2 regions of the Kribbella endophytica genome follow, and region 2 is predicted to be linked to the other one. Evidence: riboswitches for the same ligand, from Rfam matches in the RefSeq annotation. Region 2 holds a riboswitch; the other holds the start of a gene.
The links. A riboswitch is a leader RNA that binds a small molecule or an ion and turns the genes downstream of it on or off. The one in region 2 is predicted to bind FMN.

Region 1: linked by a shared signal. The riboswitch ahead of ribD (bifunctional diaminohydroxyphosphoribosylaminopyrimidine deaminase/5-amino-6-(5-phosphoribosylamino)uracil reductase RibD) and the one ahead of ribB (3,4-dihydroxy-2-butanone-4-phosphate synthase) in region 2 are both predicted to bind FMN.

The regions. Positions count from the first base shown of each region.
Region 1 is NZ_BAAGUR010000005.1:361,226-375,732, reverse strand. It holds gene ACYVIO_RS37770 (RNA polymerase sigma factor) at 1-551, opposite strand, end outside; gene ACYVIO_RS37765 (YciI family protein) at 548-871, opposite strand; gene ACYVIO_RS37760 (serine/threonine-protein kinase) at 1,114-2,511, opposite strand; gene ACYVIO_RS37755 (ABC-F family ATP-binding cassette domain-containing protein) at 2,542-4,248, opposite strand; gene ACYVIO_RS37750 (ABC-F family ATP-binding cassette domain-containing protein) at 4,281-5,888, opposite strand; gene ACYVIO_RS37745 (DUF969 domain-containing protein) at 6,153-6,884, shown strand; gene ACYVIO_RS37740 (DUF979 domain-containing protein) at 6,881-7,858, shown strand; gene ACYVIO_RS37735 (DUF2891 family protein) at 7,858-8,796, shown strand; FMN riboswitch at 8,857-8,987, shown strand; gene ribD (bifunctional diaminohydroxyphosphoribosylaminopyrimidine deaminase/5-amino-6-(5-phosphoribosylamino)uracil reductase RibD) at 9,116-10,144, shown strand; gene ACYVIO_RS37725 (riboflavin synthase) at 10,145-10,768, shown strand; gene pnuC (nicotinamide riboside transporter PnuC) at 10,765-11,436, shown strand; gene ACYVIO_RS37715 (bifunctional 3,4-dihydroxy-2-butanone-4-phosphate synthase/GTP cyclohydrolase II) at 11,440-12,672, shown strand; gene ribH (6,7-dimethyl-8-ribityllumazine synthase) at 12,673-13,143, shown strand; gene ACYVIO_RS37705 (TetR/AcrR family transcriptional regulator) at 13,311-13,907, opposite strand; gene ACYVIO_RS37700 (SDR family NAD(P)-dependent oxidoreductase) at 13,989-14,507, shown strand, end outside.
Region 2 is NZ_BAAGUR010000003.1:131,525-146,031, forward strand. It holds gene ACYVIO_RS26910 (GH1 family beta-glucosidase) at 1-1,215, shown strand, start outside; gene ACYVIO_RS26915 (DoxX family protein) at 1,368-1,772, opposite strand; gene ACYVIO_RS26920 (DinB family protein) at 1,876-2,442, shown strand; gene ACYVIO_RS26925 (alpha/beta fold hydrolase) at 2,427-3,824, opposite strand; gene ACYVIO_RS26930 (sugar-binding transcriptional regulator) at 4,214-5,221, opposite strand; gene ACYVIO_RS26935 (apiosidase-like domain-containing protein) at 5,249-6,805, opposite strand; FMN riboswitch at 6,862-6,995, shown strand; gene ribB (3,4-dihydroxy-2-butanone-4-phosphate synthase) at 7,104-7,727, shown strand; gene ACYVIO_RS26945 (transketolase family protein) at 7,711-8,676, opposite strand; gene ACYVIO_RS26950 (transketolase) at 8,673-9,584, opposite strand; gene ACYVIO_RS26955 (sugar phosphate isomerase/epimerase family protein) at 9,581-10,576, opposite strand; gene ACYVIO_RS26960 (carbohydrate ABC transporter permease) at 10,599-11,495, opposite strand; gene ACYVIO_RS26965 (carbohydrate ABC transporter permease) at 11,492-12,403, opposite strand; gene ACYVIO_RS26970 (ABC transporter substrate-binding protein) at 12,408-13,697, opposite strand; gene ACYVIO_RS26975 (nucleoside hydrolase) at 13,694-14,507, opposite strand, start outside.

The DNA.
Region 1 (14,507 bases), on a different contig from region 2:
ACCGCAAGAACCCCGGAGACGCGGCCGGGCAGGTCATCGGCGGACGGCACCCGGTACGGGATGCGCGCCGCCTTGATCTTGCCCTTCGCGCGGGTGATCCGCTGCCCGACGGCCGACTCCTGCGCGAAGAACGCGCGCGCGATCTCGGGCACGGTCAGCCCGCCCACCATCCGCAGCGTCAGCGCGATCCGGGCCTCCATCGCGAGCGCCGGGTGACAGCAGGTGAAGATCAACCGCAGCCGCGGGTCGTCGATCACGCCGAGAGGCTCAGGCGGTACGTCGTACGACATCTGAGCCTCCTTCTGTTTGTCGGACCGCTTGTTCTCGCGGCGCAGCCGGTCGATCGCCCTGCGGTTCGCGGTGGTGGTGAGCCAGGCGCCCGGGTTCGGCGGTACGCCGTCGGCCGGCCACTTCTCGACGGCGATCGCGAACGCCTCGGCGGCCGCCTCCTCGGCGATGTCGAGATCGCCGAAACGTCTGGTCAGTGCGGCGACGACCCGGGCCCACTCCTCGTGGTGAGCCAGGGTGATCGCGGCGGAAACGTCACTCACAGGAACGGGCGCACCTCGACTCTCCGGTTGCACGCCCGCGACCCCGCGGCCGCGAGCTCGAGCGCGACGTCGAGATCGGGCGCTTCCAGCACCCAGAACCCGGCGAGGTACTCCTTCGACTCCACGAACGGCCCGTCGGTGAACACCGCCGCGCCCTCCCGGTTGTCGATCACCGTCGCCGAGCTCGGCGCCGCGAGCCCGCCCGCGAACACCCAGTTCCCGCCCGCCTGGATCCGCTCGTTGAACCCGTCGATCGCCGCCATCTCGTCGTCCGTGGCCGAGCCGGTCCTCTCGTCGATCACCGAAACCAGGTACTGCATCGCGATCCTCCTACCGTCCGGCCACCCCTCGCGGGCACCCGCTCACCCCTCCAACGAACCCCGCCGCCCCGATCCGACAGCTCCCGACAACTTTCTCGCACGCCGAACAGGGCGAACACCGCGTGGTCGGCGACGTCCGTCGTCCCGGAGCTGGAGCTCGAGGGCGACGAGGCGACCGGTGTGTTCCCGACGCTATCCCGACCGATGTCCATCCCCGCCGATTCAACGCCGTACGGGAACTGTCAGCGGAGGAGGAGCCAGGTGGCTGCGGCGGCGAGGGCCAGGGCGCCGAGGAAGCTGGCGGCGGCCAGCCAGGTGAGCAGTCTCCGGCCGGAGGAGGGGGCAGTTGGTTGGAGCGGGGTGCTGGAGTTCGCGCCGGCGGGGAGTGAGTGGACGCGGTTGGCCGGGGTGTGGGCGGAGCTGGGGGCGGGCTGGTGGGGATGGCCGGGGCCGGGGCCGGGGCCGGGGCTTGGCTGGTGGAGGCTGCTGGCTGGGGTGGCCTGCTGGGGTGGGGTGGAGGTGCTTGGCGGGCTCGTCCGAGCGGGGGCGCCTGCGGTGGGGTGGGATGTCGGGCGCGGGTGTGGGGACGGCTGAGGGCTTGGGGATGTGTCGGCAGGCGTTAGGCGGGTGGGGGCTGCGGATGGGTCGGCAGGTGTCGGGCGGGAGGGGGCTGCGGATGGGGCGGCAGGTGTTGGGCGGGTGGGGGCGGTGGGTTGAGCTGGGGACTGCGGGGGAGTGATGGGGGCGCTGGCGGGTGCAGGCGAGCTTGACGCCGTACGGCGAGGAGCGGGTGGGCCGGTGGGGGTCCACGGGGTGGGGAGAGGCGGGAGCTGGTTGAAGACCTCGGGTGGGTCTGGCTGGGTGGTCCAGGGGGTGGTGTTGGGGAGTGGGAGAGCGCCGGACGCGGCTAGGAGGCGGGCGGCTTCGGGGGCTGTGGCGGGGCGGGTGGCTGGGTCTTCGGAGGTCAGGTGGTGGATCAGCTCGGCCAAAGGGCCGTCGGGGGGAGTGATGGGGGTGCTGGGGGTGGGGCGGTTGCCGGTGAGGAGTTCGGTGGCGACCGCGCCGACGGTGTAGAGGTCCTGGCGGGGGTCGGGGTCCGCACCGAGGAGCTGCTCGGGTGGGAAGTAGCCGGGCGTGCCGAGGATGGTGCTGTGGCGGGTCATCCGGGGTTCGTCGACGAGGCCGGCGATGCCGAAGTCGGAGATGCGCAGGTGGGGGAGCGCCGTACCGGTCGCCTCCAGGAGGAGGTTCGCGGGCTTGAGGTCGCGGTGGACCACTCCGGCGGCGTGGATCGCGGACAGGCCGTGGAGGATCTGGTCCAGGAGGACAGCGACGTACGCCGTGGGGAGCGGACCGTGGTCGCCCAGGAGCGTGGCGACCGATCCGCCGCGGACCAGGTCCATGGCGAACACCACCTTGTCGTCCTCCGCGGCCCACCCGTGCGGCGCGACGACGTGCTGGTGCTGGATGCGCAGCGACTGCTCACGGACGAACCGCAGCAGCATGCCGGCGTCGTGCTGACCGAGCACCTTGGCGGCGACGTACGTCCGCTTGCGCAGGTCCCACGCACGCCAGACCGAGCCCATGCCGCCGGTGCCGATCAGATCGATCAGCTGGTACCGCCCCGCCAACGCCTCCACCGGGCAGAAACTACCCGGCCGGGCGTCCACCTACCTAGTGGGGAGCTCGGGCGCCGGAGCCGCGGTGTCCGCGGGCATCGTGCCGCTGAGGTGGAGGGTGCGCGCGGGCCAGTGGGTTCGGAGGTGACGGTCGTGGGTGGCGATGGCGACGGTGCGGAGGGTGGTGGTGAGGGCCTGCTCGAGTTCGTCGGTGAGGGTGGGGGAGAGGTGGTTGGTGGGTTCGTCGAGCAGGAGGAGGTCGGGCGGGTTGGCGATGACGAGGGCCAGGGCGAGGCGGCGGCGTTGGCCTACGGAGAGGGTGCCGACGGGCTGGTCGAGCTGGTACGGCGGGAGCAGGCCGAGGGAGCTGAGCGGGACCTGCTCGGCGCGCTGGTTGCCTAGGGCAAGGGAGTAGGCCTCGCGGGCGGTGCGGGTGGGGTCGGGCCAGGTCGTGTCCTGGGTGAGGAGGGCGACGGTGAGGTCGGGGTGGCGGTGGAGGGTGCCGTGGAAGGGGAGGTCGCCGGCTAGGACGGACAGGAGGGTGGACTTGCCGGCGCCGTTGGGGCCGGTGATCAGGAGGTGGTCGCCCGGCTGGAGGTCAAGGTGGTCGAGCTGCAGGCGGTGGGGGACGCGGAGGTTGCGGAGGGAGAGGAGCGGCTTGAGCTCGGCGGCCGCCAGGGGGAGAGGCGCAGGCGCGGGAGCCGGAGCGGAAACGGGCGCGGGAGCGCGCGAGGGCGAGGCATCCAGGGGGTCCGAGCGGAAGCGAAGCGGCTCGGGTGGGGCCGGGATCTGGGTGCGGGTGAGCGTGGCGAGTTGGCGGGTAAAGGCGCGCGTGCGGCGGGCGATCTGGTTCTGGACTCGGCCGGTGGTGTGGCCCTGGCCCATCTTCTCGTTGTCGCGGGGGAGGCGGCCGGGGGCGACCCGGTGGGCGGTGACCGCGGCGGCCTCGCGGAGGGCGACGAGTTCGGCCTGCTCTTCGGCGTACTGGCGACGCCAGCGGTCGAGGGTCGCGCGGCGTGCGGACCGGTACGCCGTGTAGTTGCCGCCGTACCGGGTCGGGCCGTCGAGCGCGGGGTCGAGGTCGATCAGGTCGGTGCAGACGGCGTCGAGCAGGGCTCGGTCGTGGGTGGCGATCAGGACGACGCCGGGGAGCGTCTGGAGTTGCTTCTCCAGGAAGGCGATCGCGGTGTCGTCGAGGTGGTTGGTCGGTTCGTCGAGGAGCAGGGCGGTGGGGCGGCGGATGAGGAGGGCGGCCAGCGCCAGGCGGGCGCGTTGACCGCCGGAGAGCGACGTGAGGGGGCGGGAGCGGGGGAGCTCGGCCAGGCCGAGGCCGGTGAGAACGAGCTCGGCGCGGCGGTCGGCGTCCCAGGCGTCGTGGTCCTCGGCGTACGCCAGTTGGTCGGCGTACGCCGACAAAAGCTCGGGCTGATCGCCGAGGGCATCGGCTAGGCGGGTGAGTTCAAGAAGGGCGGAGTGGGCGTCCTGGAGGGCTTCGTCGAGTACGTCGGTGAGCGTGGCGGTGGGGTCGAAGGGGAGTTCCTGGGGGAGGTAGCCGAGATCGAGTGGGCGGGTGACGTGACCGCGGTCGGGTTCGTCGGCGCCGGCGAGGATGCGGAGCAGGGTGGACTTGCCGGCGCCGTTCTCGCCGATCAGTCCGATGCGCTGGCCGGGGGAGGCGGTGAGGGAGACACCGTCGAGCACGCGGCGGGAGCCGAGCACCCGGACGATGCCGTCGGCAACAAGAGCGGAAATGGGCATGGAGCAACCACCTGAGAAGAAAGAGAGAAAGTTCAGTTGGCTGCGGACTCGAGCAACTTGCCCTCGGTCAGCGTCAGCCAGCGGGTGATACCGAGTTCGGACAGGAAGCGCTCGTCGTGGCTGACGACGACGAACGCACCCTGGTACGCCGTCAGGGCCGACTCCAGCTGCTCGACGCTGACGAGGTCGAGGTTGTTGGTGGGTTCGTCCAGCAGCAACAGCTGCGGCGCCGGCTCGGCGTACAGGACGCAGGCGAGGGTGGCGCGGAGGCGTTCGCCGCCGGACAGGACGCCGGCGGGCAGGTGGATGCGCTGGCCGCGGAACAGGAAGCGGGCCAGGAGGTTCATCCGCTGGGCCTCGGGCATGGTCGGCGCGAAGTGGGACAGGTTCTCGAACACCGTGCGGTCGAGGTCCAGGAGATCCAGGCGCTGGGAGAGGTAGGCGATCCGGCCGTCGGCACGTCTCACCTCTCCGCCGGTCAGTGACCCCTGGATCCACCGGAGCAGCGTCGACTTGCCGGTCCCGTTCGGAGCCGACAACGCGATCCGTTCCGGCCCGCGGATGTTCAGCGAAGCACCCTCACCGGCGAACAGTTCGCGCACGTGAAGCCCGCTGCCTTCGAACACCGTCCGACCGGCCGGAACCGCCGTCCCCGGAAGCTCCAGCGCCAGCCGCGGCTCGTCGCGTCGCGCCCGCCCGGCCTCGTCCAGCTTCGCCTTCGCGTCGCTCAACCGATTTGCGTGGGTCTGGTTGGCCTTCGCCGCGGAGACCTCGGCCGAGCGCTTCATGTTGCCGGCGTTGATCCGCGCCAGCCCGGCGTCCTTCAACCCCTTCTGGGCAGTGCTCGCGCGCCGCTGCGCCCGCTCACGCGCCTGCTGCATCTCGCGCTTCTCGCGCTTGAGGTCCTGCTCGGCCGAGCGGATGTTCTTCTCCGCGACCTCCTGCTCGGCCGCGACAGCCTCCTCGTACGCCGTGAAGTTGCCGCCGTACGACCGGACCTCGCCGCGCTCCAGTTCCGCGATCCGATCCATCCGATCCAGCAACGCGCGGTCGTGACTGACGAGCAGCAGACAGCCGTTCCAGTTCTCCAGTACGGCGTACAGGTTGCGCCGGGCGTCGAGATCCAGGTTGTTGGTCGGCTCGTCGAGCAGCAGTACGTCGGGCTGCTTCAGCAGTTGCGCGGCCAGGCCGAGCGAGATCACCTGGCCACCGGAGAACGTGTTCAGTCGGCGACCGAGGTCAGCGTCGAGACCGAGCCGTTCGAGCTGTGCGCGGGTGCGCTCCTCGATGTCCCAGTCGTTGCCGACGGCATTGAAATGGCGCTCGTCGACGTCGCCGGACTCGATCGCGTTCAGCGCGTCGATGACCGGCTTGACCCCGAGCACCTCGGCCACGGTCAGGTCGCCGACCAGCGGCAGCGACTGGGGGAGATAGCCGAGAACGCCGTCGACGGACACGCTGCCGGCGGTCGGCGAAAGCTCTCCGGCGATCAGTTTGAGCAGCGTCGACTTGCCGGCGCCGTTGGGCGCGACCAGGCCGGTGCGCCCGGGACCGACGGCGAAGGACAGGTCGGTGAAGACGGGGGTGTCGTCAGGCCAGGCGAACGACAGGGAGGAACAGACGATGAACGCATCGGACATGCGGAAAACCTCGCGAGATGAGTGAGTACGCCGCCACGGAGGGCGGAGGTGGTCAGGAAACGCCGATCAGGCCACGGCATCGGCGCTCAGCGCCGGCTCGATGGCCTGTCACCTCGGGACTCACCCCGAGATGTCGTCGTCAACTCCCGTACTCACCTCCACACCATAACAAAAAGTAAAACTTGCAAGGAGTGATTGTGGGTTTGTTCAACAATGCATACGATCACATCGCCCGAAAGACTCAGCAGAAGCGGAGGCAGTGCGGTGCTGGTCCTGATCGGAGTCCTGCTGGTAGTGGTGGGGTTCGCCCTACGCCTGAACCCCTTGGTCGTGGTCACGGTGGCCGGAATCGCCACCGGGCTGCTCGGCGGCCTGAGTCCCGGAAAGATCCTGAACGAGTTCGGCAACGGCTTCGCCGGGAGCCGCTCGGTGACGCTGTTCATCGTGGTGCTGCCGGTGATCGGCCTGGTCGAGCGGTTCGGGCTGCAAGAGCAGTCCCGGCGGCTGATCGGGAAGCTCACCTTCCTGACCACCGGGCGCCTGCTGGCGTCGTACCAGGTGATCCGGCAGGTGACGGCCGCGGTCGGGTTGATGTCGATCGGCGGGCACGCGCAGACCGTCCGGCCGCTGATCTACCCGATGGCCGAGGGTGCGGCCGAGCGCCGGTACGGGCGGAAGCTGCCCGAGGCGGTGCAGGAGCGGATCAAGGGCCACTCGGCCGGCGTGGACAACGTCGGCGTGTTCTTCGGTGAGGACGTCTTCATCGCGGTCGGTTCGATCCTGCTGATCACCGGCTTCGTCGACTCGACGTACGGGCTGAAGCTGGACGCGCTGCACGTCGCGCTGTGGGCGATCCCGACCGCGGTCTGCGCGCTGCTGATCCACGGCGCCCGAATGCTCTACTTCGACCGCCAGCTCGACCGCCTGATGGCGGTCGACGGGCCGCCGCCTGCCGTGAAGAAGTCGGCGCCGAAGCAGAAGGAGGCCGACCGGTGATCAAGGTCGAGTGGTTCTACTGGCTGTGCGGTCTGCTCTTCCTCTTCGGAGCGGTCCTGACCCTGCGCGACCGGAGCAACAGCAAGCGGTACGGAAGTGCCGCCTTCTGGGGTCTGCTCGGCGCGTCCTTCGGTTACAGCACCTTCGTGGTGAACAAGTCCGCCCCGGCGTGGGTGCTCGGACTGGTCGTGATCGCGATGACCGTCCTGGTCGGCACCGGGCAGCTCGGGCGCGGCACTGAGGTGTCGACGAGCCTCGCCGAGAAGGCGGCCGCCGCCCAGCGGTTCGGCAACAAGCTGTTCGTGCCGCCGCTGGTGATCCCGCTCGGCGCGCTGATCTTCGCGGTCGGGCTGGCCAAGATCAAGGCCGGCGACCAGCCGCTGCTGGAGAAGGGTTCCGAGACGCTGATCGGTCTGGGCGTCTCCGCGGTCGCGGCGGCGATCGTCGGCGTGATCATGCTGCGTCCGCCGTCGGTCCTGACTCCGCTCAAGGAGGGGCACCGGCTGCTCGAGGTGATCGGCTGGGCGGCCGTCCTGCCGCAGATGCTCGCCACGCTCGGTCGGCTGTTCACCGATGCCGGCGTCGGTACGGCGGTCGGCAAGGTCACCACGCACGTGCTGCCGGAGGGATCGCTGTTCGGCTCGGTCGTCGTGTACTGCCTGGGGATGGCGCTGTTCACCGTGATCATGGGCAACGCGTTCGCGGCGTTCCCGATCATGACCGCCGCGATCGGGTACCCGGTGCTGGTGCAGACCTTCGACGGCAACCCGGCGACGGTCTTCGCGATCGGCATGCTGGCCGGCTTCTGCGGCACGCTGACCACGCCGATGGCCGCGAACTTCAACCTGGTCCCGGCCGCGCTGCTCGACATGAAGAGCCGGTACGGGCCGATCAAGGCGCAGCTGCCGACCGCGATCCCGCTGCTCGTCTGCAACGTCTTCCTGATGTACTTCCTCGCCTTCGGAGTCCTGTGATGAGCCAGCGGTACGTCGAGATCGCGCTGCAGAATCTCAAGACCGAGTCGCCGCACCAGCTCGACCACGTCGCGCGCGACGCCAGGGCCTACAGCGTCAAGGAGCTGCACCCTGCGTTCCACACGTCGTACGACTGGCACTCCTGCGTGCACATGCACTGGCTGCTGGTCCGGTTGTTGCCCGAGGCCACTGATCCCGAGCCCATCCGCAAGGCGCTCGACCAGAACTTGACCGCCGACGCACTGGCCGCCGAGGCGGCGTACCTGCGGAGCTCGCCGTCGTTCGAGCGCCCGTACGGCTGGGCCTGGGGTCTGGTGCTGGCCGCGGCCGTCGGCGCGAGTCCCGACGGGGCCAGCTGGTCCAAGGCGATGACCCCGTTCGTCGACGCGATCGTCGACCTCAGCGTCGAGTGGCTGGAGGGAGCGGCCCGCCCGGTCCGCTCGGGCGTCCACTCGAACTCGGCGTTCGCGATGGCTCTTCTGTACGACGCCGCCGAGGCTCTCGGCCAGGACAAGCTCGTCCAAGCCGTCCAGGACAAGGCGCGCACCTGGTTCGCCGAGGATCGCGACTGCCCGCTGCAGTGGGAGCCGAGCGGCGAGGACTTCCTGTCGCCGGGACTGTCGGAAGCCGACCTGATGCGCCGGATCCTGACCGAGGACGACTTCGCCGAGTGGTTGCCCGCCTTCCTGCCTGATCTGACTGCTCTGCAACCGGTCGCCGTCCGCTACCCGATCGACGGTCGCCAAGGGCATCTACAAGGGCTCAACCTCACCCGCGCCTGGCAGTTGGCCGCTCTGACCGACGACGAACGACAGGTGACGGCCCACCTCGACGCCGCCCTCCCCAGCGTCACCAGCGGCGACTTCAACCACGACCACTGGCTCGCCACCTTCGCCTACCTCGCCCAGGGCGGTGCGCTGATCAGTCCGTCCAGGTGACGGAAGCAACAAGTCGGTGCTTCCGGACCGGCGTACACTTCAAGTACGAGTGAAACCACTCGCGTGCTCCGGGGTCGGTGTAATTCCGAGCCGGCGGTTACAGTCCGCGACCCGGTCGACGAAGGTGTCGGCCGGTTGACCTGGTGGAATTCCAGGACCGACGGTGAAAGTCCGGATGGGAGGCGCACGCGATCGGTGTGCGCTCCGACGTGCGGAACCGCGTGGCCGCAGTAGGTAGCGCGACACACCCTCCGGACGGCGGTTCGCGTGCCGGTTGTCATGGCCCCGGTGGTGCGTCCGTGACAACGAGGGACCGTCTGTGAACCACGCTTCACCGATCGACGTCGCCTGGATGCGGCGTGCGATCGAGCTGGCCGGCCGCGGGATCGGCAGCACGCACCCCAACCCGGTCGTCGGCTGTGTGATCACCGGCCGCGACGGGCATCCCGTTGGCGAGGGGTATCACGAGCAGGCCGGCGGACCGCACGCCGAGGTGAACGCGCTGCGGATGGCCGGGCCGCGGGCTCGCGGCGGTACGGCGTACGTGACGCTGGAGCCCTGCAACCACACCGGCCGGACCGGGCCGTGCGCCGACGCGCTGATCGAGGCCGGCATCAGCCGCGTCGTGTACGCCGTACCCGACCCGAACGCGCAGGCCGCCGGCGGCGGCGAGACGCTGCGCACCAAGGACATCCAGGTCGAGCAGGGCGTACTGCGGGCCGAGGCCGAAGAGGTCAACTACGTCTGGCTGCACAGCGTGCGGACCGGCCGTCCGTTCGTGACTTGGAAGTTCGCCACCACCCTGGACGGCCGCAGCGCCGCGCCCGACCGGACCAGCAAGTGGATCACCGGTGAGGCCGCCCGCGCCGACGTCCACCGCAAGCGCGCCGAGTGCGACGCGATCGCCGTCGGCACCCAGACGGTGCTGGACGACGACCCCGAGCTGACCGTGCGCGACGAGAACGACCGCCCGATCGGCCGCCAGCCGCTGCGGGTCGTGGTCGGCGACCGGGAGATCCCGGAGACCGCGCGGGTCCGCAACGACCGCGCCGCGACGTTGCTGCTGCCGACCCACGACCCCGCCGAGGTGCTCCGGCAGCTCGACGACCACCAGATCCGCCACCTGTGGCTCGAGGGCGGGCCGACGCTGGCCGCGGCCTTCCTGCGCGCCGGACTGGTCGACCAGATCGTCGCGTACGTCGCTCCGGCGCTGCTCGGCTCGGGCTTCTCCGCCGTCGGCGACCTGGGTGCGGAATCTATCGACCACCTGCGGCGCTTCACCCTTGCGGACGTCACTCGCCTCGGCGACGACGTCCGGCTCACCCTGACTCCCCTGGGAGGGAAGTAGATGTTCACCGGAATCGTCGAAGAGCTGGGTACCGTCGAGTCGCTCGACCTGCTGGAGGGCGACGCGGCCCGGCTCACCATCCGTGGCCCGAAGGTGACCGAGGACGCCGGGCACGGCGACTCGATCTCGGTCAACGGCTGCTGCCTGACCGTCGTCGAGACCGGTGAGGGTACCTTCACCGCCGACGTGATGCGCGAGACGCTCCGCCGGACCAGCCTGGGCGGCGTCGAGAAGGGCTCGATCGTCAACCTGGAGCGGGCCGTCACCGCGCACGCCCGGCTGGGCGGCCACATCGTCCAGGGCCACGTCGACGGCGTCGGCACGATCGCGAGCCGCGAGCCGGCCGAGCACTGGGAGGTCGTCCGCGTGGCGGCCGGGCCGGAGATCCTCAAGTACGTCGCGGAGAAGGGCTCGATCGCCGTCGACGGCGTCTCGCTGACCGTCACCGACGTCGACGACGCGACCTCCACCTTCGGGATCAGCCTGATCCCGACCACCCTCGAGCTCACCGTGCTCGGGCGCAACACGATCGGCGACACCGTCAACCTCGAGGTCGACGTGATCGCGAAGTACGTGGAGCGGTTGCTGACCGCCCCGAAGAGTGTTGTCGGAGGCAACGAATGATCGACTGGCTGCTGCACGAGCAGGTCACCATCGCCGGTTCGCCGGTGCTCGTGCGTGAGATCGTCGGCAACGTGTTCGGCCTGGCCAGCGCCCTGTTCGGGATGCGCCGGCTGGTGTCGGCGTGGCCGATCGGCATCGTCGGGAACGTGCTGCTGTTCACGGTCTTCGTCGGCGGGCTGTTCGACACCCCGCAGGACAAGGACCTCTGGGGCCAGGCCGGCCGCCAGGTCTTCTTCGCGCTCGTCAGCCTGTACGGGTGGTACCGCTGGTACCAGACCCGCCACGGCGGCGCCGCGACCGGAGTCCAGCCGCGCTGGGCCACGGCCCGGCAGCGTCTGGAGATGCTCGGCGCGGGCGTCGTGCTCTACGCGATCGGTTACTTCGTACTTCGGGAGCTCGGTTCCTGGGGTCCGCAGTGGGATGCGTGGATCCTGACCGGGTCGATCCTGGCGACGTACGGGATGGCGCGCGGGTTCGTCGAGTTCTGGCTGGTCTGGATCGCGGTGGACGTCGTCGGCGTCCCGCTGCTGGTGCAGGCCAAGTTCTACCCGTCGGCGGCGATGTACGTCGTCTACGGACTGTTCTGCGTGCTCGGGTTCGCGGCGTGGTGGCGGATCAACCAGCGGGAGACCGTAGCGGTCACCCCCGATCCAGTGGTGGTGGGTTAGACGATGGGCGAGGTGCTGAAGCTCGACACGATCGAGCACGCGATCGACGAGATCCGCGCCGGCCGCGCGGTGATCGTGGTCGACGACGAGGACCGCGAGAACGAGGGCGACCTGATCTTCGCCGCGTCCAAGGCGACGCCGGAGCTGCTCGCGTTCCTGATCCGGTACAGCTCGGGTGTCGTGTGCGTGCCGATGGAGGGCGCCGAGCTGGACCGGCTCGGCATCCCGCTGATGACCCCGCACAACCGGGAGAAGCTGCGCACGGCGTACACGGTGTCGGTCGATGCCCGCGACAACATCGCGACCGGCATCTCGGCGGCCGACCGGGCCAAGACGATTCGCGTGCTGGCCGACTCGGCCTCGGAGCCGTTCGACCTGGTGCAGCCGGGGCACGTGTTCCCGCTGCGGGCGCGCGACGGCGGCGTACTGGTGCGCCCGGGGCACACCGAGGCGTCGATCGACCTGGCCCGGCTGGCCGGGCTGCGGCCGTCCGCGGTGATCTCCGAGCTGGTGAACGACGACGGGTCGATGAAGCGCGGCGCTGAGCTGCGTTCGTTCGCTGACGAGCACGGCCTGGTGCTGGTCTCGATCGCGGACCTGATCGCGTACCGGCGTCGTACCGAGAGCCAGATCGAGCGGGTCGCGACCACCACGTTGCCCACCCGGTACGGCGACTTCATTGCGCACGGCTACCGGAACACCGTCGACGGGTCGGAGCAGCTGGCGCTGGTCCGCGGCGAGATCGGGGACGGGCCGACGCTGGTCCGGCTGCACTCGGAGTGCCTGACCGGCGACGTGTTCGGCTCGCTGCGCTGCGACTGCGGTCCGCAGCTGGACGAGGCGATGCGGCAGGTCGCGGCCGAGGGCGGCGTCGTCGTGTACCTGCGCGGCCACGAGGGCCGGGGGATCGGGCTGCTGCACAAGCTGCAGGCGTACGAGCTGCAGGACGCGGGCCGGGACACCGTCGACGCGAACCTGGATCTCGGGCTGCCCGCGGATGCTCGCGACTACGGCACCGGCGCGCAGATCCTCGCCGATCTGGGCGTCACGTCGGCGACGATGCTGACGAACAACCCGGACAAGCTGACCGGCGTCCAGGGCTACGGGATCGACGTGGTCGAGCGCCGCGGGATCTCGATCGACCCGACCGAGCACAACCTGCGCTACCTGCGCACCAAGCGCGACCGGATGGGCCACCACCTGCCCACCGGCACGGACGAAAAGGGAGTTCAGTAGATGTCGGGAAGTGGAGCACCCACGATCGAGACACCGCGGGTGGAGGGCGCCCGGGTCGCGGTCGTCGCCGCGCAGTGGCACCCGAAGGTGACCGACGCGCTGGTCGCCGGCGCCGTGCGGGCGCTGGACGAGTCGGGCGTCACCGACTACTCGATCATCCGCGTGCCGGGCTCGTTCGAGCTGCCGGTCACGGCGCTGCACGCGGCGAAGGCTGGGTACGACGCGGTGGTGGCGCTGGGTGTCGTCATCCGCGGTGACACGCCGCACTTCGAGTACGTCTGCCAGGCCGCGACGAACGGGCTGATGGAGGTCGGCATGAGCACCGGGGTGCCGGTGGGGTTCGGGCTGCTGACGTGCGACAACGATCCTCAGGCGCTGGATCGCGCGGGGCTGCCGGACTCGCGGGAGGACAAGGGCTACGAGTCCACACAGGCGGCGCTGGTGACCTTGGCCGCGATCAAGAGCCTCTGAGCCTGGCACCTTTCAAGTACCAACCACCAGCTCAGCACCTTTCAAGTGCCGACCACCGATCGAGGGCTGGTACTTGAAAGGTGCAGGTCCTGGAGCAGCGGCAGCATCTTTCAAGTGCCGACCGCCGGTCGGGGGCTGGTACTTGGAAGGTGTTGCTGGGTCGTCTTTCAGGCTTTGGCGCCGAGCAGGGCTGCTGTGTGCGCCCAGAGGTGGTCGAGCTGGCCCGGATCGTTCCGGAGCTTGGCGAACAGGACCGAACCTTCGAGCTGCGCGACCAGCGAGCGAGCCGCCTCGCGAGCGTCTGGTACGTCGGCCGCGCCGTCGCGCTGCGCCTGGTCGACGACCTCGGCGACCATCGTGATCTGCTCGTCGAAGATCTCCTGCAGACGATGCTGGATCTCGTCGTCGCGCGCGCTCAGCTCCAGCGCCAGGTTGCCGAACAGGCAGCCCGTCACCGCGCCGGTGTCCTTCTGCGCCTTGCGCTGGACCTCGGTCGTCGCGTCGTACAGGTCTCGCAGTCGGTCCAGCGGTGCCTTGTCGCTGCCCAGCAGCGCCGCCCACTGGGCGCGCTGCTCGACCCAGTGCTCCTCGATGACCGCCTCGGCGAGCGCCTGCTTGGAGTCGAAGAAGTAGTAGAAGCTGCCCTTCGGTACGCCGGCCACGGTGCAGATCTCCGCAACGCCCAGCGCCGAGTACCCGCGCTGGGCGAGGAGCTCCCGGCCTGCCTTCAGGATCTTCGGTCGTGCGTCGCTGTTCCGTCCCATGTTGAAAAGTATACGACCGGTCGTCTAGTCTGTGAAAGTAGTAGACCGTTCGTCTAGTAAATCCAGAACTGGAGAAGAACCATGAGCACACCGTCCAAGGTCGCGATCGTCACCGGAGCGTCGCAGGGCATCGGGGCCGGCCTGGTCGCCGCCTACCGCGCCGCCGGCTACGGCGTCGTCGCGACCTCGCGATCGATCACCGACTCGGGCGACGCGGACGTCGTCGCCGTACCGGGTGACATCGCCGACCCGGCGACCGCCGCGCGGGTGGTCGAGGTCGCGCTGGAGCGGTTCGGCCGGATCGACACGCTGATCAACAACGCCGGCGTCTTCGTCGCCAAGCCGTTCACCGAGTACACCGTCGAGGACTTCGAGCTGCTGAGCGCGACCAACCTGGCCGGGTTCTTCCACCTGACCCAGCGCGCGGCCGCCGTCATGCTCGAGGCCGGGGCCGGGCACATCGCGACCATCACGACCTCGCTGGTCGAGCAGCCCGACGAGGCGGTCCCGTCCGGCCTCGCGTCGCTGACCAAGGGCGGCCTGCAGGCCGCGACCAAGTCGCTCGCGATCGAATTCGCGGCGCGCGGCGTCCGGGTGAAC
Region 2 (14,507 bases):
GACGTCGCCTGCGAGCACTACACCCGGATGCCCGCTGATGTTGCCCTGATCAAGGATCTCGGGATGGACACCTACCGGTTCTCGGTGTCCTGGTCACGGGTCCAGCCGCACGGCACCGGCGGGGTCAACCCGGCCGGGATGGCGTTCTACGACCGGCTGGTCGACGAACTTCTTGCCCAAGGCATCGACCCGTGGGTGACGCTGTACCACTGGGACCTGCCGCAGGAGCTCGAGGACGCGGGCGGCTGGCCTGCGCGCGACACGGCGTACCGGTTCGCGGACTACTCGATGCTGGTGTTCGACGCGTTGAGCGACCGGGTCGACACGTGGACGACGCTGAACGAGCCGTGGTGCTCGGCGATGCTCGGGTACGCGTACGGCGCGCACGCGCCCGGCAAGCGCGACTACCCGGCCGCCGTCTCCGCCGTGCACCACCTGCTGCTCGGGCACGGTCTCGCGACCGAGCGGATGCGCGAGGCCGCGCCGCGCAAGCTCGACATCGGGATCACGCTGAACGCCGCCACGGCGTACCCGGCCTCGGACCTGGAGCCCGACCTCGAGGCCGCTCGCCGGGCCGACGGGATGGGTGCGCGGCTGTACCTGGATCCTTTGGTGCACGGGCGTTATCCCGCGGACGTGGTCGCCGACCTGGCTGCTCAAGGCATCGAAATCCCTGTCCAGGATGGTGACCTGGCGACGATCTCCGCGCCGATCGATGTCCTGGGCATCAACTACTACTTCAGCCAGATGTTCACCGGCTTCGCCGAGGACGGCAGCACGGTCGACGCCTCCGGTCTCCCGGTCAGCCGGACCCTGCCGCTGAACCGCCCGCGCACCGCGATGGACTGGGAGATCGTCCCCGAGGGCTTTACCGACCTGCTGGTCCGGATCAGCAAGGACTACCCCGGCCTCCCGATGGTGATCACCGAGAACGGCTCGGCCTTCGACGACGAACCGGATGCTTCTGGTTTCGTCGCCGACGAGGGCCGTACGGCGTACTTCACCACCCACCTGGCCGCCGTGGCCGACGCGATCGACCAGGGCGCCGACATCCGCGGCTACCTGGCCTGGTCCCTGCTCGACAACTTCGAATGGGCCTACGGCTACGAGAAGCGCTTCGGCATCGTCCGCGTCGACTACGACACCCAGGAGCGCACCCCCAAGCAGTCGGCGCTGTACTTGCGAGATCTGGCGCAGCAGCACCGCTCGCGCTGATCCTCGGGGAGCCTGTCGGTCGGCTCCGGGTGCTTCGGCTGCTTCGGCTTCGGGTGGAGCCCGCGTCCTCTGGCGGTGGACGCGGGCTCCTGCCGTCTACGATCCTCGGGTGCCGACGCCACCCGAGATCGCGCTCCGGCACATCCCGTTCATCACCGGCCAGGCTGGAGGAGCGCCTGGACGGTGGACCGGCGGAACCAGGCGACCAGCGCGGCGACCACCAGCAGGGCGAGCGGCACCGCCGGGGAGACGCCGAACACGAACGCGTTGGTGATCACCGCGCCGGCCATCAGCCCGGCCAGCCCGAGCGCGGCGAGCCCGCACAGCCGGGGAACCAGCACGCCGAGCGCCCCGGCGATCTCGAGCATGCCGACGGCGTACCGCAGCCACTGCCCGGCGCCGAGCTCCCCGAACATCGCGACCATCTGCTCGTTGCCGGCCAGCTTCATGATCCCCGCCGCGGCGAACTCGAACGTGAGGACCAGCCGCAGGATCCAGAGCCCGATCGTGCCCGGCTGGATCTTCCACGTCCTGACCGTCGTACCGATGCTGCTCATGATCTCTCCTCGGTTCGGTGATTCGGTACTCCGAGGATCGACCGACCGCGCGGTGACGGCATCCGTGCTCACCACTGATTCCGGCTGCTCCTATCGTTTCCCCATGGACCTGAAGGCCGAGCTCCACGAGTCCCTCCGCGCCGCCCGAACCACCAACCTCCAGAAAGCCGCCGGGCTGTCCGAGTACGACCTCCGCCGCCCTCTGACCCCCTCCGGCACCAACGTCCTAGGCGTCCTGAAACACCTCGGCGGCATGGAGTACGGCTACCTCGGCGAAGCCTTCGGCCGCGGCCTCGACCGCGAGATCCCCGGCGACGAGGACCTCGCGGGCGCCGCCGACCTGTGGGCCCGCCCCGACGAGACTTCGTCGTACGTCCTCGACTGGTACCACCAGTCCTGCACCAACGCCGACGAAACCATCGCGCTCCACGACCTCGACTCCCCCGGCCGAGTCGAACACTTCACCCCAGGCCACCAGACCACCACCCTCTCCGCAATGATCCTCCGAGTCCTCACCGAAGAACTCCGCCACGGCGGCCACCTCGACATCCTCCGAGAACAAATCGACGGCACCACCAGCCCGAGCAACACCCCGATCGACCCCACCGAGCACCTCACAAAGATCCAAGCGGCGGCGGCCCCGTTCGCGCCGCCTCAATCTCCCAAGTAGTCGTTGACGGTTTCGATCATCGTCGGGACGCGTTCGTCGTAGACGCCGTGGGCTCGGCGGTCGACCGTCTTCAGGGTCGAGTTGGGGAGTTTGCGGTGGAGGCTCTCGGCCCAGCTGAGCGGGATGTTGTCGCGCTCGGCCTCGACGATCAGCATCGGGGTGTTGTTGCTGACGGCAAGGGATGGTTCGGTGGTGTGCTGGGTCCAGTAGGCGCACGGGAGGAAGGTTGTCGCAAACAACGGCTGAGTGCTCCTGGTCTGCTGAACGTCCCGCCAGTACGTCGCTGGGCTCTTCGGCCAGCCGGTGTCGTTGCAGGTGAAGGCGATCGACGCGGCGACGAACTGGGAGAACATGGGCGCGCGGCCGTAGTACTGATCAAGCCAGCCCTTGAGTTCTGGCGTCGGCGGGGTGTTGCGGAGCAGGGTGCTGACGTTGCGCGCCATCAGGTCGCGGTCGCTCTCGTCGCCGAGCGCTGACTGGAGCAACCAGGGCAGGACTGCGGAGTCGATCTTGTGGCCGGCGATCGTCAGGTCACGCTTCATCAGTCGACTCACCGCCGTACGGATCTGCTGACCGCTTCCGCCGAGGTGGTACTTGTCGTCCCGCCAGGCAGCCCAAGCCGCCCACTCGTCGAAGGCTGCTTCGGCGCGCTCGCCGGTGGCGAGATGGTGGTACTCGGATCCTTCGACATCGGTGACGCTGTCGACGACCATGCGGTCGACCTTGTCCGAGAAGAGCTGGCTGTAGACGACCCCGAGGTCGGCGCCCCAGGAAACGCCGTAGTAGTTCAGCTTGGTCTCCTTGAGCGCTTTCCGTACAAGGTCCAGGTCACGAGCGACGTTGCGAATGCTCGCGTACTGGAGTCCTTCGGGGCAGCTCCGTACGAAGGCCTTTGCCCGGCGGGCGGACTCCGCGAAGTCGGTGCGGTTGAGGGACGAGCGGAAGACGTCAGCCAGACGGACATCCCCACAGGCGGCCGGCGCACTCCGCCCAACGAAGCGAGGATCAAAGCCGATCAGGTCGTACTGCTTCGCGACGTCCCTGAGCAGAGGACGCAGGGCCAAGGGGTAGTCGAGCCCGGAGCCGCCGGGTCCGCCGGGATTCACCACCAGTACGCCGCGCCGCTTCGCCGGGTCGGCGCGCAGCCGAGAGATCGCGATGTCGATGGTCTGCCCGTTCGGCTGCAGATGATCAACAGGCACACGGACCGAGCTGCAGGACGCCCCCGCCTCATCGAGTGCCTTCCCCTGGTCGTCGTCGCTGCCACTCTGGCATTCCCGCCAGACCAAGTCGGCGACATCTGCCGCAACGGGCCACGCCTCCGCCACAACATTTGCCCCAGGCAACAACAAGAACGCCGCCAGCACCGCCACAATTCGCATATCCAGACGCTAGGCGCCCTACGACGCCCGGTCCGGAGCGCTGGCGCCCGACCCCGGGTAGCTCCCGCGCTACCCGGGTCGGCTAGCCAGCCCGCCGCCTGAAGCGGGCGACAACACGCGCACCACCTAACCGGGGCGGGAGCAGGCGCGCAGGGAGCACCCGCGACTCGTCGCGGCTGGCCACAACCGAACGGTCGCGCCGGGGCTCGCACCTGAACCGCAGGCACCCCCGTGCACCACCAAGTGGTCAACCGCGCGCCAGCGCGCACAAGAAGCGGCGGCAGCCGCGCACTGAAGCGCGCGACAGCACGCGCACTCACCAAAAGGGCGGGCGGGAGCACGCACCGCAGTGAGCGCCAGCGAACGGAGGGGCGCGCGTGGGAGAGGCGCTAGTCGGCGAGCAGGCGTTGGGCCATGGACAGGTCGGTGATGAGGATGTTGATCCAGCCGCCCAGCAACGCCGCGCGGATGGCGGAGTGTTTGCGGTCGCCGCCGGCTACGCCGATGCGGCGGGGGACGGCCAGCAGCTCCTTCGCGGTCACGCCGATGACGCGTTGGTCGAACGTCGAGCGGACGTGCTTGCCTTCCTCGTCGAAGAAGCGGAAGCAGACGTCGCCGACGGCGCCCAGGCGGCGGAGTTCGTCCTGATCGGCGACAGCGACGGCGTTTCCGCTGCGCTGCAACAAGGGCGACGGCTCCAGGCTGCCGATTCCGACCAGGGCGTCGGTGAGCTGACTCCAGGTGCCGAGGACCTCGCGGACGGAGACGTCGTTCATCATCGCGCGGCGTACGGCGGGAGTACCGACCAAGCCTGGAGCAGGCAGGTAGACGGGCATCGCGCCGGTCAGCTCGGCGAAGCGGGCGGTCAACCGCGTCGCCTGCATCTGAACGGCGGCGTCGCCGAGCCCGCCGACGATCTGCACGACCTTCTCCGCGACCGGCACGCTCTTGCGGGGCATGCGGTCGACGGCGCTGATCAGGGTCTCGCTCCAGGACGAGATGCCGATCAGGTGTCCGCCGGTGAGCGTCATGTCGAGGTACGCCGCAGCGCCCGACCCCAGCGCGGGGAGGACGTCCTCGTCCACACCCGCCGACAATCCACCCGGTCCCACAGACAGACCGCCCGTGTCGACAACCACCGCATCCCGCAGCCCGTAGCGCCCCTGCAGTTCGTCCTCGAGATCGCTGTGCACCCCGCTCGGCATCGTGACGACGGTGTGCACGATCCCCACCTCGACCGCCTGCTTGAGCATCCGCGACACCCGGGCCTGGGACAGGTTGAGCTCGGTGGCGATGCGCGGTTGCCGGATGCCCTTCTCGTGGTACATCCGCGCCACTTTCGCCAGCAGCCGCAGCTCGTCCAGCCCCGGCTGACGTACGCCACGGTTCGCGCTCATGCGAAGCCCCCTTCGATCAGGACTGGACTATAGGCAGATGTAGACCCGCGGCGCGCCACCCGCATCGGGCAGCGGGTCCTGCGGCGTGTCCCGTCGCCCGGTCGCCACCACCGATCCGTCGCGCGGATCGACGATCCGGTACGACAGCGGCACCGAGTCGTCGAACACCATCACCGGCCCACCGTGCTCGCGATACACGATCAGCAACCCGTCAGCACCGCGCAGCGCCCGCCCCGAGATCACCCGCGTCCAGTCCGGCTCCAGGTCCGCAATCGGCAACCCGGCCAGCACGCGCCCCACCAGCCCGACGTACGTCGACCCCTCGAAATCCACAGCGTCCCGCCACCCGGCATCCGGCGCGATGAAGAACGACGAATGCCCCGGCTCCGACCCGTGCAGCCGCCACTGCCACAGACTCCCCGCGCCGTACACGACCCCCATCGTCCCGCCCGCGCACAGGTTGCTCCACGCCTCGTGTCCCTGCCACCACCCCTCGGCCACGTCGAGACCGCCGTGCTTCTCGTACGTCGGTTCGCCGTTCGCCACACCCCGTACGGGCTCGTTCCGCCACATGTCGGCCACCCGCTCGGCCACGTGCTCCCCGGTGTGCCCGGTCTGGCACCACTGGAAGTCCAGCCACTCCGCATCCTGATGCGCCGCCGCACGGATGTGCGGCCGGTAGTGAATCCCCGTCGGCTGGCCGTAGCAGTCGACCGCATGCACCTCCGCTCCCCCGGCCGCCACCTGCGGCTCCAGCCCGGTCCCGTCCCCACCGACCAGATAGATCGCCGGCTGCGCGCCGTACCGCGCGACCAGGTACCGGCAGTACGTCGCATACTCCTCAGCCGGTACGACGGTGCCCGCGACTCCCAGCCCCTTCCACCCGAACCCCTGGAACACCGGCTGCAGCACCGGCACCAGCCCGTGCTCGACGAGCACCGCGAGCAGCTGATCCAGGTACTGGAAGTACTCCGCCCGAGGCTGCAACAGATGCCCCGACGGCAGATCCTCGAACCCGACGTCGAACCCCTCGTCCGCCGTCCGGTCCCGCGGCCCGACCGCGCCCATGTCCGGCTGCACGGACATCAGCAGTACGGCGTTGAAGCCCTTCGCCTGACGATCGGCGGCGTACTCGCGCACCTGAGAAACCGTCGCCCGCCACGGGAGCGCCCACGCCGTGTCGGCGACCAGAAGAGCTGGAGTCCCGTCGGCGTGCACCAGACTCCGCCCGCCAGGAGACATCTGCCAGAACCCGTGGGCGTAGAACGGATTTGTTTCGCCGGCTGGTACTTGCTGGGCGTCGAGCACGCCTGAGGACGAGCCGAAGACCCATCGCCACTCACCGGCCAGCGGCGGTGCGAACCGCACCCGCCACCTCTGCCCAGCCCCGGCACCGGGCTCGCCGACGCCCTCCCCGGCCCCGGAGCCGTCCTCGCCCTCCCCGGCCCCGGAACCGTCCCAGAAAGCCGGCCGCCGCACCCTCACCCCGCTCTCGTGCTCGAACTCCGCCCACACCTCCGCCCCGTAAACCGACTCCAAAGAAGCCGAGAGCTCGACCGACCGCCAAACGGATGAGATGGACATGACACTCCCGGAGCCAGAAGAGACGGATACACTGACGGTTGAATCTGCAAGATCACACACGTGCTCTGGGGTCGGTGAAATTCCGAGCCGGCGGTGACAGTCCGCGACCCGTACCTCCGCAAGGAGGTCCGGTTGACCTGGTGGAACTCCGGGACCGACGGTGAAAGTCCGGATGGGAAGACGCACGTGGCAGACTCCGCGATGCCTGTCCGGCGCGCGCCCACGAGGCGCGCCTGTAAAAACAGACTCGCGGAGCTTGTCGTTGCCCCCGGAGTGCCAGGCCGAGAGGACAGCGACTGTGAGCACCGTGGCGAGCACCACCCGCCTGGACACCATCGACCACGCGATCGCCGAGATCGGGCGTGGACGCCCGGTCGTGGTGGTCGACGACGAGGACCGCGAGAACGAGGGCGACCTGACCTTCGCCGCGAGCCTGGCGACGCCGGAGCTGATGGCGCTGCTGGTCCGCTACACCAGCGGGTACGTCTGCGCGCCGGCCGCGCCCGAGGTGCTCGACCGGCTCGAGCTGCCGCTGATGGTCCCGAACAACCAGGACAGTCTGCGTACGGCGTACACGATCTCGGTCGACGCGAGCACCGGCGTCGGGACCGGCATCTCGGCCGCCGACCGGGCCCGGACCGTCAACGTGCTCGCCGACGCGACGGCGCAGCCCACTGACCTGATCCGGCCCGGCCACATCCTCCCGCTCCGCGCGGTCGCGGGCGGCGTCCGGCAGCGTCCCGGTCACACCGAGGCCACCGTCGAGCTGGTCCAGCTGGCCGGACTGCCGCCGGTCGGGGTGATCGGCGAGCTGATGAACGACGACGGCACGCTGATGACCGGCGCCGACCTGCGCACGTTCGCCGACACCCATGACTTCGCGATGGTCTCGATCGCCGACCTGGTCACTTACCTCGGCTGACCAGCGCGCGGGCGGCACCAGCGATGCCGTCCGCGGACAGCCCGTACCGGTCCAGCAAGTACGCCGCGGAGCCGGTCGGCGCGAACTCGGGGATCCCGAGGATCGACACCCGCGCCGGATGATGCTGTACGACGGTCTCCGCGACCGCGCCGCCGAGCCCGCCCCCGGTGACGCCCTCCTCCGCGGTCACGATGCCGGCCGTCTCCCGCGCGGCCGCGACCACGGCGTCGGTGTCGAGCGGTTTCACCGTCGGCATCGACAGCACCCTGGCCGAGATCCCCTCCGTCGCCAGCTGCTCGGCCGCGGCCAGCGCCCGCCAGAGCACCGTGCCGTTGCTGATCAGCGTCACGTCGTCGCCGGCCCGGACGGTGATCGCCTTGCCCAGCTCGAACGTGTAGTCGTCGGCGTAGATCTGCGGCACGCTCATCCGGCTGACCCGGATGAACACCGGCCCGTCGGACGCGGCCGCCCAGCGCAGCGCCGCAGCGGTCTCGATCGGGTCGGCCGGCACGATGATCGTCATCCCGGAGATCGCCCGCAGCCAGGCGATGTCCTCGATCGAGTGGTGCGTCGGGCCCAGTTCGCCGTACGCGACGCCCGGGCTCATACCGCACAGCTTCACGTTGGTGTGCGAGTACGCGACGTCCGCCTTGATCTGCTCCAGCGCGCGCCCGGTGAGGAAGCAGGACGCCGCCGACACGAACGGGATCCGGCCGCCGTTGGCCAGCCCGGAGGCGACGCCGACCATGTCCTGCTCGGCGATGCCGACGTTGATCAGCCGGTCCGGGAACGCCTTGCGGAAGCTGTTCAGCTTGCTCGACCCGACCGAGTCGTTGACGACGCCGACGATCCGGTGGTCCGCGTGGGCCAGCTCGGCGAGCGTCTCGACGTAGGCGTCCCGGCAGTCGTACCGCGGGCGGTCCGCGATCGAGGTGTCGACGACTGTCATTCCAGCTCCTTCGAGTAGCCGGGAGCAACGGCGGACAGCTCGGTCAGCGCCTGCTGGAACTCCGCGGCGTCGGGCACCCGGTGGTGCCAGGCGACGTTGTTGCTCATGAACGAGATCGGGTGGCCCTTGTGCGTGTGGGCGATCACGAAGGTCGGCTTGCCCGGCCGGAACGGTACGGCGGACAACACGTCCAGCAGCTCGCCGTGGTCGTGCCCGTTCACCTCGACCACCGCGAACCCGAACGCCGCCGCCTTCTCCGGCAAGGGATCGAGGTCGTTGGTCTCCTTGGTGGTCGCGCCCTGCTGCAGCCGGTTGCGGTCGACGATCACGGTCAGCCGGTCGAGCTGGTACTGCGAGGCCGCCATCATCGCCTCCCAGTTGCTGCCCTCCTGCAACTCGCCGTCGCCGACCAGCACGTACGTACGACGCAACGACACGTCGAGCTTCGCCGACAACGCGTGCCCGACCGCGACCGGCAGGCCGTGCCCGAGCGGGCCGGTGTTGGCCTCGACGCCGGCGACCTTGCGCCGGTTCGGGTGCCCGTTCAGCGCCGACAGCGGCTTCAGGAACGTCGCCAGCTCCTCGACCGGCATGAACCCGAAGGCCGCGAGCGTCGTGTAGAGCGCACCCGCGACGTGCCCCTTGCTGAGGATGAACCGGTCGCGCTCCGGATCGGCGACCCGGTCCGGAGCGACGTCCAGCACCGCGCCGTACAAGGTCGCGAGGATGTCGATCGACGAGAAGTCCCCGCCGATGTGCCCGGCGCCGGCGTGGTGGACCAGCTTGAGGTCCTGGACCCGGATCTGCCGGGCGGCCTCGGCGATGTGCGCGACCTGCGCCGAGCGGCTGCTGTGGATCGGCAGCCGCCCGAGCACGGGCATCGTCGTGTGCTCGACCGTCAGCGTCATGTCAGCTCTGCCATCGACGAGAGCAGCACCTTCTGGACCAGCTTCTGCGCGGCGAGCGCGTCGTGCGACGCCTGCGCGGCGGCCAGCGCCTCCTCGTCCAGTACGTCGAGCGCGTGGTGCACCGCCTTGAGGAACCGGATCGCCTGCTTGGCCGCCTCGACGCTGTCCTCGCGGAACGGGAACTGGTCGAGCTGCCAGACGCCCTCCCAGTTGTTGCGGCGCAGGGTGTGGAAGAACTCGAACGTCTCGACCAGGTGCACCGAGCCGACCACCATGTCGTCGTCCCAGCCGCGCAGGTTGTCGTTCACGTCGATCGCGAACAGCCGTCCGTAGTCGATCGCCAGCTGCGCCGCGTCGGCCGGCGTCTCCTGCCCGTACAGGGAGTGCCCGAAGTCGAGCAGGATGCCCAGGTTGGGCAGGCCGATCTTCTCGATGCCGAGCAGCGTGCGGGCGACGTTCGGGAAGATGATCTTGACCCGCGGCTCGCGCGGCTTGTACTCGATCACGAAGTTGATGTCCGGGTGCGCCGAGACCAGCTCGGTCAGCCCGTCCAGCGCGAGCTTCCAGATGTCGTGGTAGTTCACCTGGAACGGGTAGTCCCAACCGTCCTGCCCGGGCCACAGCTTCACGTACGAGCAGCCCATGTCCTTGGCCAGCTCGGTTGCCTGGTGCAACAGTTCGAGCGCCTGCTTCCGGACGCCGGGGTCCGGGTTGGTGATCGAGCCCTTGACGAAGTCGCGGGTGTAGATCTCCGGCGTGATCGCGATCGCCTTCAGGTTGTTGCGGGCCAGCGCGGCCTTCACCTCGTCGAGCGTCCCGTCGTACCCGGCGAACGGCCAGTTCAGGTCGACCACGGACAGGTCGCCGACGGCGCCCGCGCGGTCGATCTGCTCCAGCAGCCCGACCGGCGGGCCGTAGCCGTCGGTCGCGTAACGGTCCTTGTACGTCGCGAAGTGCCAGATACCCGCGCCGAAGACCGGCATCTCGGTCATGGTGTTCTCCTCCATATGTTGGTCAGCCCTTGGTGGCGCCGGCGGTCAGGCCGCCGACGATCCAGCGCTGGAGCAAGGTGTACGCGATCAGGATCGGGACGACGGCGATCAGGATGCCCGCCGCCAGACCGGTGTTGTTGTTGGCGAACTGGCCCTGGAAGTTCAGCAGGCCGACCGGGATGGTCTTGTTCGCGTCGGAGTTGAGCAGGATCAGCGCGAACAGGAACTCGTTCCAGGTCGCGACCGCGTCGAGGATCGCGACCGTCACCAGGGCCGGCAGCGACAGCGGCAGGATCATCGTGAAGAACACCCGCCAGTCGCCGGCGCCGTCGACCTTGGCCGCCTCGATGATCTCGTCCGGGATCTGCCGGAAGAACGACTGCAGCACCAGCACCTCGAACGGGATGCCGAAGGCCAGGTACGGCCCGATCAGCCCGAACAGGCTGTCGGTCGCGCCCGCCGAGCGCAGCATGATGAAGACCGGCACGATCGCGATGTAGATCGGGATGGTCAGCCCGAGGAACACGGTGAACATCACCGTCTTGCGGAACTTCATCCGCAGCTTGGCCAGCGCGAACCCGAGCATCGCCGAGATCAGCACGCCGAGCGGCACCTTGATCAGCGCCAGCAACGCGCTGTTCTTGTACGTCGTGGCGAAGTTGCCGATCCCCCACGCGTCGCTGAAGTTCGACCAGGTGAACTGGTCCGGCCACGACAGCGGCCCGTTGCCGACGAAGTCCGCCAGCGGCCGGACCGCGGTGATCACCAGCAGCGCCAGCGGCGAGATCCAGAAGATCGCCGCCACCGCGAGCACCAGCGTGATGACCAGGCCTTTGCGGCCTCGCGGCGGCTTGTTCGACGGCGCGGTCTCCTCGGTGACGAGCGGCGGCTCGACCCGGACCGGTGCGATCGAGGTCATGTCGCCTCCTTCGTCTGCGAGCGGACGTACGGGATGCCGACGGCAACGGCTACGAGCGTGATCACGACCGCGATCGCGGTGCCGTACCCGGCTTGGTAGTACTGGAAGACGTTGAAGTACATCCACGTCCCCATCACCTGCGTCGACGTACCAGGCCCGCCGTACGTCATCGCGTAGATCATGTCGAAGACCTTGAACGAGTCGATCAGCGACAGCGCGAGCACGATGTAGTGCGCCGGTCTGAGGCTCGGCATCGTGATGTGCCAGAACTGTTGCCATCGGCCCGCACCATCGACGGTCGCCGCCTCGTACAGCTCGTTCGGAATCCCTTGCAGGGCGGCCAGGTAGAGCAGCATCGGAAAGCCTGTGCGCAACCAGATCGCCGGCACCATCACGGCCCACAGTGCGGTCGAGTCCTGGCCGAGCCACGGTTGCGCCAGGCCGTCGAGCCCGATCATCTTCAGCGCCGAGTTGATCGCGCCGTACTGCGGGTTGTAGAGCCAGCCCCAGATGCTCGCGATCGACACCAGCGGCAGCACGGCCGGCGTGTAGAAGATCAGCCGCAGGATCGGTTTGCCGTGCACCTTGCCGTTCAGTGCGATCGCCAACGCCAGGCCGACGACGGTCGGGACGGCGATCGTCACCACGGTCCAGATCAGGTTGTTCCGGACCGCGGTGCCCACGACCGGGTCGCTCGCCAGCTTGGTGTAGTTGTCCAGACCGACGAAGTCGTACGTCGCGCTCAGGCCGTCCCAGTTGGTCAGGCTGAAGAACAGGGACGAGATCGCCGGGTACACCAGGAACCCGACGTACACGATCACCGCGGGCAGGGCGAACAGCCAGGGCGACCAGCGACCGCCCTTGCCGGGCTTCACCGAGGCGGGCTTGGACAGCGCGACGACGGCCACGGAATCAGCCCTTGGCCCAGGCGGAGACGATCTCCTGCATCTTCTTGGCCGCGGCCTCGGGCGTCACGGATCCCTGCAGCAGATCGCTCTGCACGCTGAAGTACTGATCGGCCTCCTTCTTCGGGAAGGCCTGGTCCTGGATCGTGTAGAACGGGTTGACCGCGTACTTCTGCGACCACTCGGCCGCCAGCGGCAGCGCCTTCGGGTCCGGCTCGGCGCCCTTCACCGTCGAGGCGGTGATCTGCATCGCCTTCTGGGCCTCGGGCTGGAGAATGAAGTCGATCAGCGCCGCGGCCTTGTCGGCGTTGCCGGACTTGGCGTTGATCATGTAACCCTCGACGAAGCCCGAGTGCCGGGCCGGCTTCTGGTCGGTCGGCAGCTCGAAGGTCCCGAACGCGGTGGACGGCTTCTTGGCCGACAGGATCGCCTGCGCCTCGGTCCACGGACCGGTGATCGTGTACGCCGTCTTGCCCTGCACGTACCCGGGCTCGATGTCGGCCGGGTCGAGCCCGAGCGCGCCCTGCGGCAGCCACTTCTTGTCCTGCCATTTCTTGAACAGCGCGAATGCCTCGACCACCTCGGGCCGGTCCCAGCTCTCGGCGCCGGTCAGCAGCTTGTCGTGCAGCTCCGGCCCGGCGGTGTGCTCGAGCAGGTACTCGAACAGCCGCATCACGTGCCAGCCGTACTTGCCACCGGTCGCGAGCGGCGTGACACCGACCGCGACGAGCTTCTCGTTGAGCGTCTCCAGCTCGGCGTACGTGGTCGGCGGGGCACTCACGCCGGCCTTGGCGAACAGCGACTTGTTGTACCAGGCACCGATCCCGAGCGCGATGAACGGGACGCCGGTCTTCACGCCGTCGAAGGTCATCCCGCTGATCGCCGCGGTGTTGATCTTCGAGTCCCAGCCGTACTTCGAGTAGTACGGCGACAGGTCGAGCGCCTGCTTCGCCTTCGCGAACGGGCTGCCGATCTGGCCGCCCCAGATCCGCCAGACGTCCGGGCCCTTGCCGCCGAGCAGCTCGGTGCGCAGCTTGTCCGGGTACACGGCCGCACCCGAACCGGGCAGGCTGTCGACGGTGGTCGTCGTCCCGTTCTGCTCGTCGAACTTCTTCACCTGGGCCTTCAGCAGGCCGATCGTCGAGTCGTCCTCGTAGGTGAACAGGCGCAGGTTGTTCGAGGCCGCGGCCGTGTCGCCGCCGCCGGACGTCGTACCGGCGCCGGTGCAGGCGGACAGCCCGGCGCCGAGCGCGGCGGCGGAGGTGAGGCCGAGGAATCCCCGGCGGGTGTAGGTCATGACTGGCTCCTTTGGCGGGCGAAGCGGCGGATCTTGGCGAACATGTCCTCCAGCAGGAAGCGGACGTCGATCTGTTCGCAGACGTGGATCGGGTTGTCGGTGCCGGGCAGGTACCAGCCGTCGACGCCGAAGCGCGGCGCCGGCTGGACCCGCAGGTCCCCGCTGCGGGGGAAGAGCATCAGCGCGATCGCGGGCGAGTCGCCGAGGGAGCGGGACTCGATGGGCTCGCCGTGGTGGATCGCGTTCCACTCGTGCAACTGCTCGATCAGGTACTTGCCGAGCGGACCGGCGTCGCCGATCTTCTCGTCGAGCTCGGCGTAACTGACCGAAACCTTGGTGTAGACATCGCTGGTCACCTGCCAGACCGTCATCCCCGAGCCGAACACGACGTTCGCGGCGTGGATGTCGTTGGACAGGTTGAACTCCATGCCCGGGTACGACGTGTAGCCGTTGTACCCGCGGCCCCCGATCCAGATCACCACGACGTCGCGGTTCACGATGTCGGGGTCGAGCAGGATCGCCGACGCCATGTTGGTCAGTGGGCCGAGGAACGAGACGAACAGCGGATCGTCCTTCGAGGCCAGCTTCGACTCCTCGATGATCAACTGGGCGCCGGGCGAGTCCAGCGGGGTCTGCTCGTCCGGGATACCGGTCGGCGCCCCGTTCGCGACCGGGACCTTGCCGGTCAGGTCCATCAGGTCCAGCAGCAGGTCGATCTCCTCGCGGGACTCCTCCATGCTGCGGTCCGACCGCCGGGTGCCGAAGTGGGCGGCGATCAGGCCCCGCACGTCGAAGGTCGGCGACAACAGC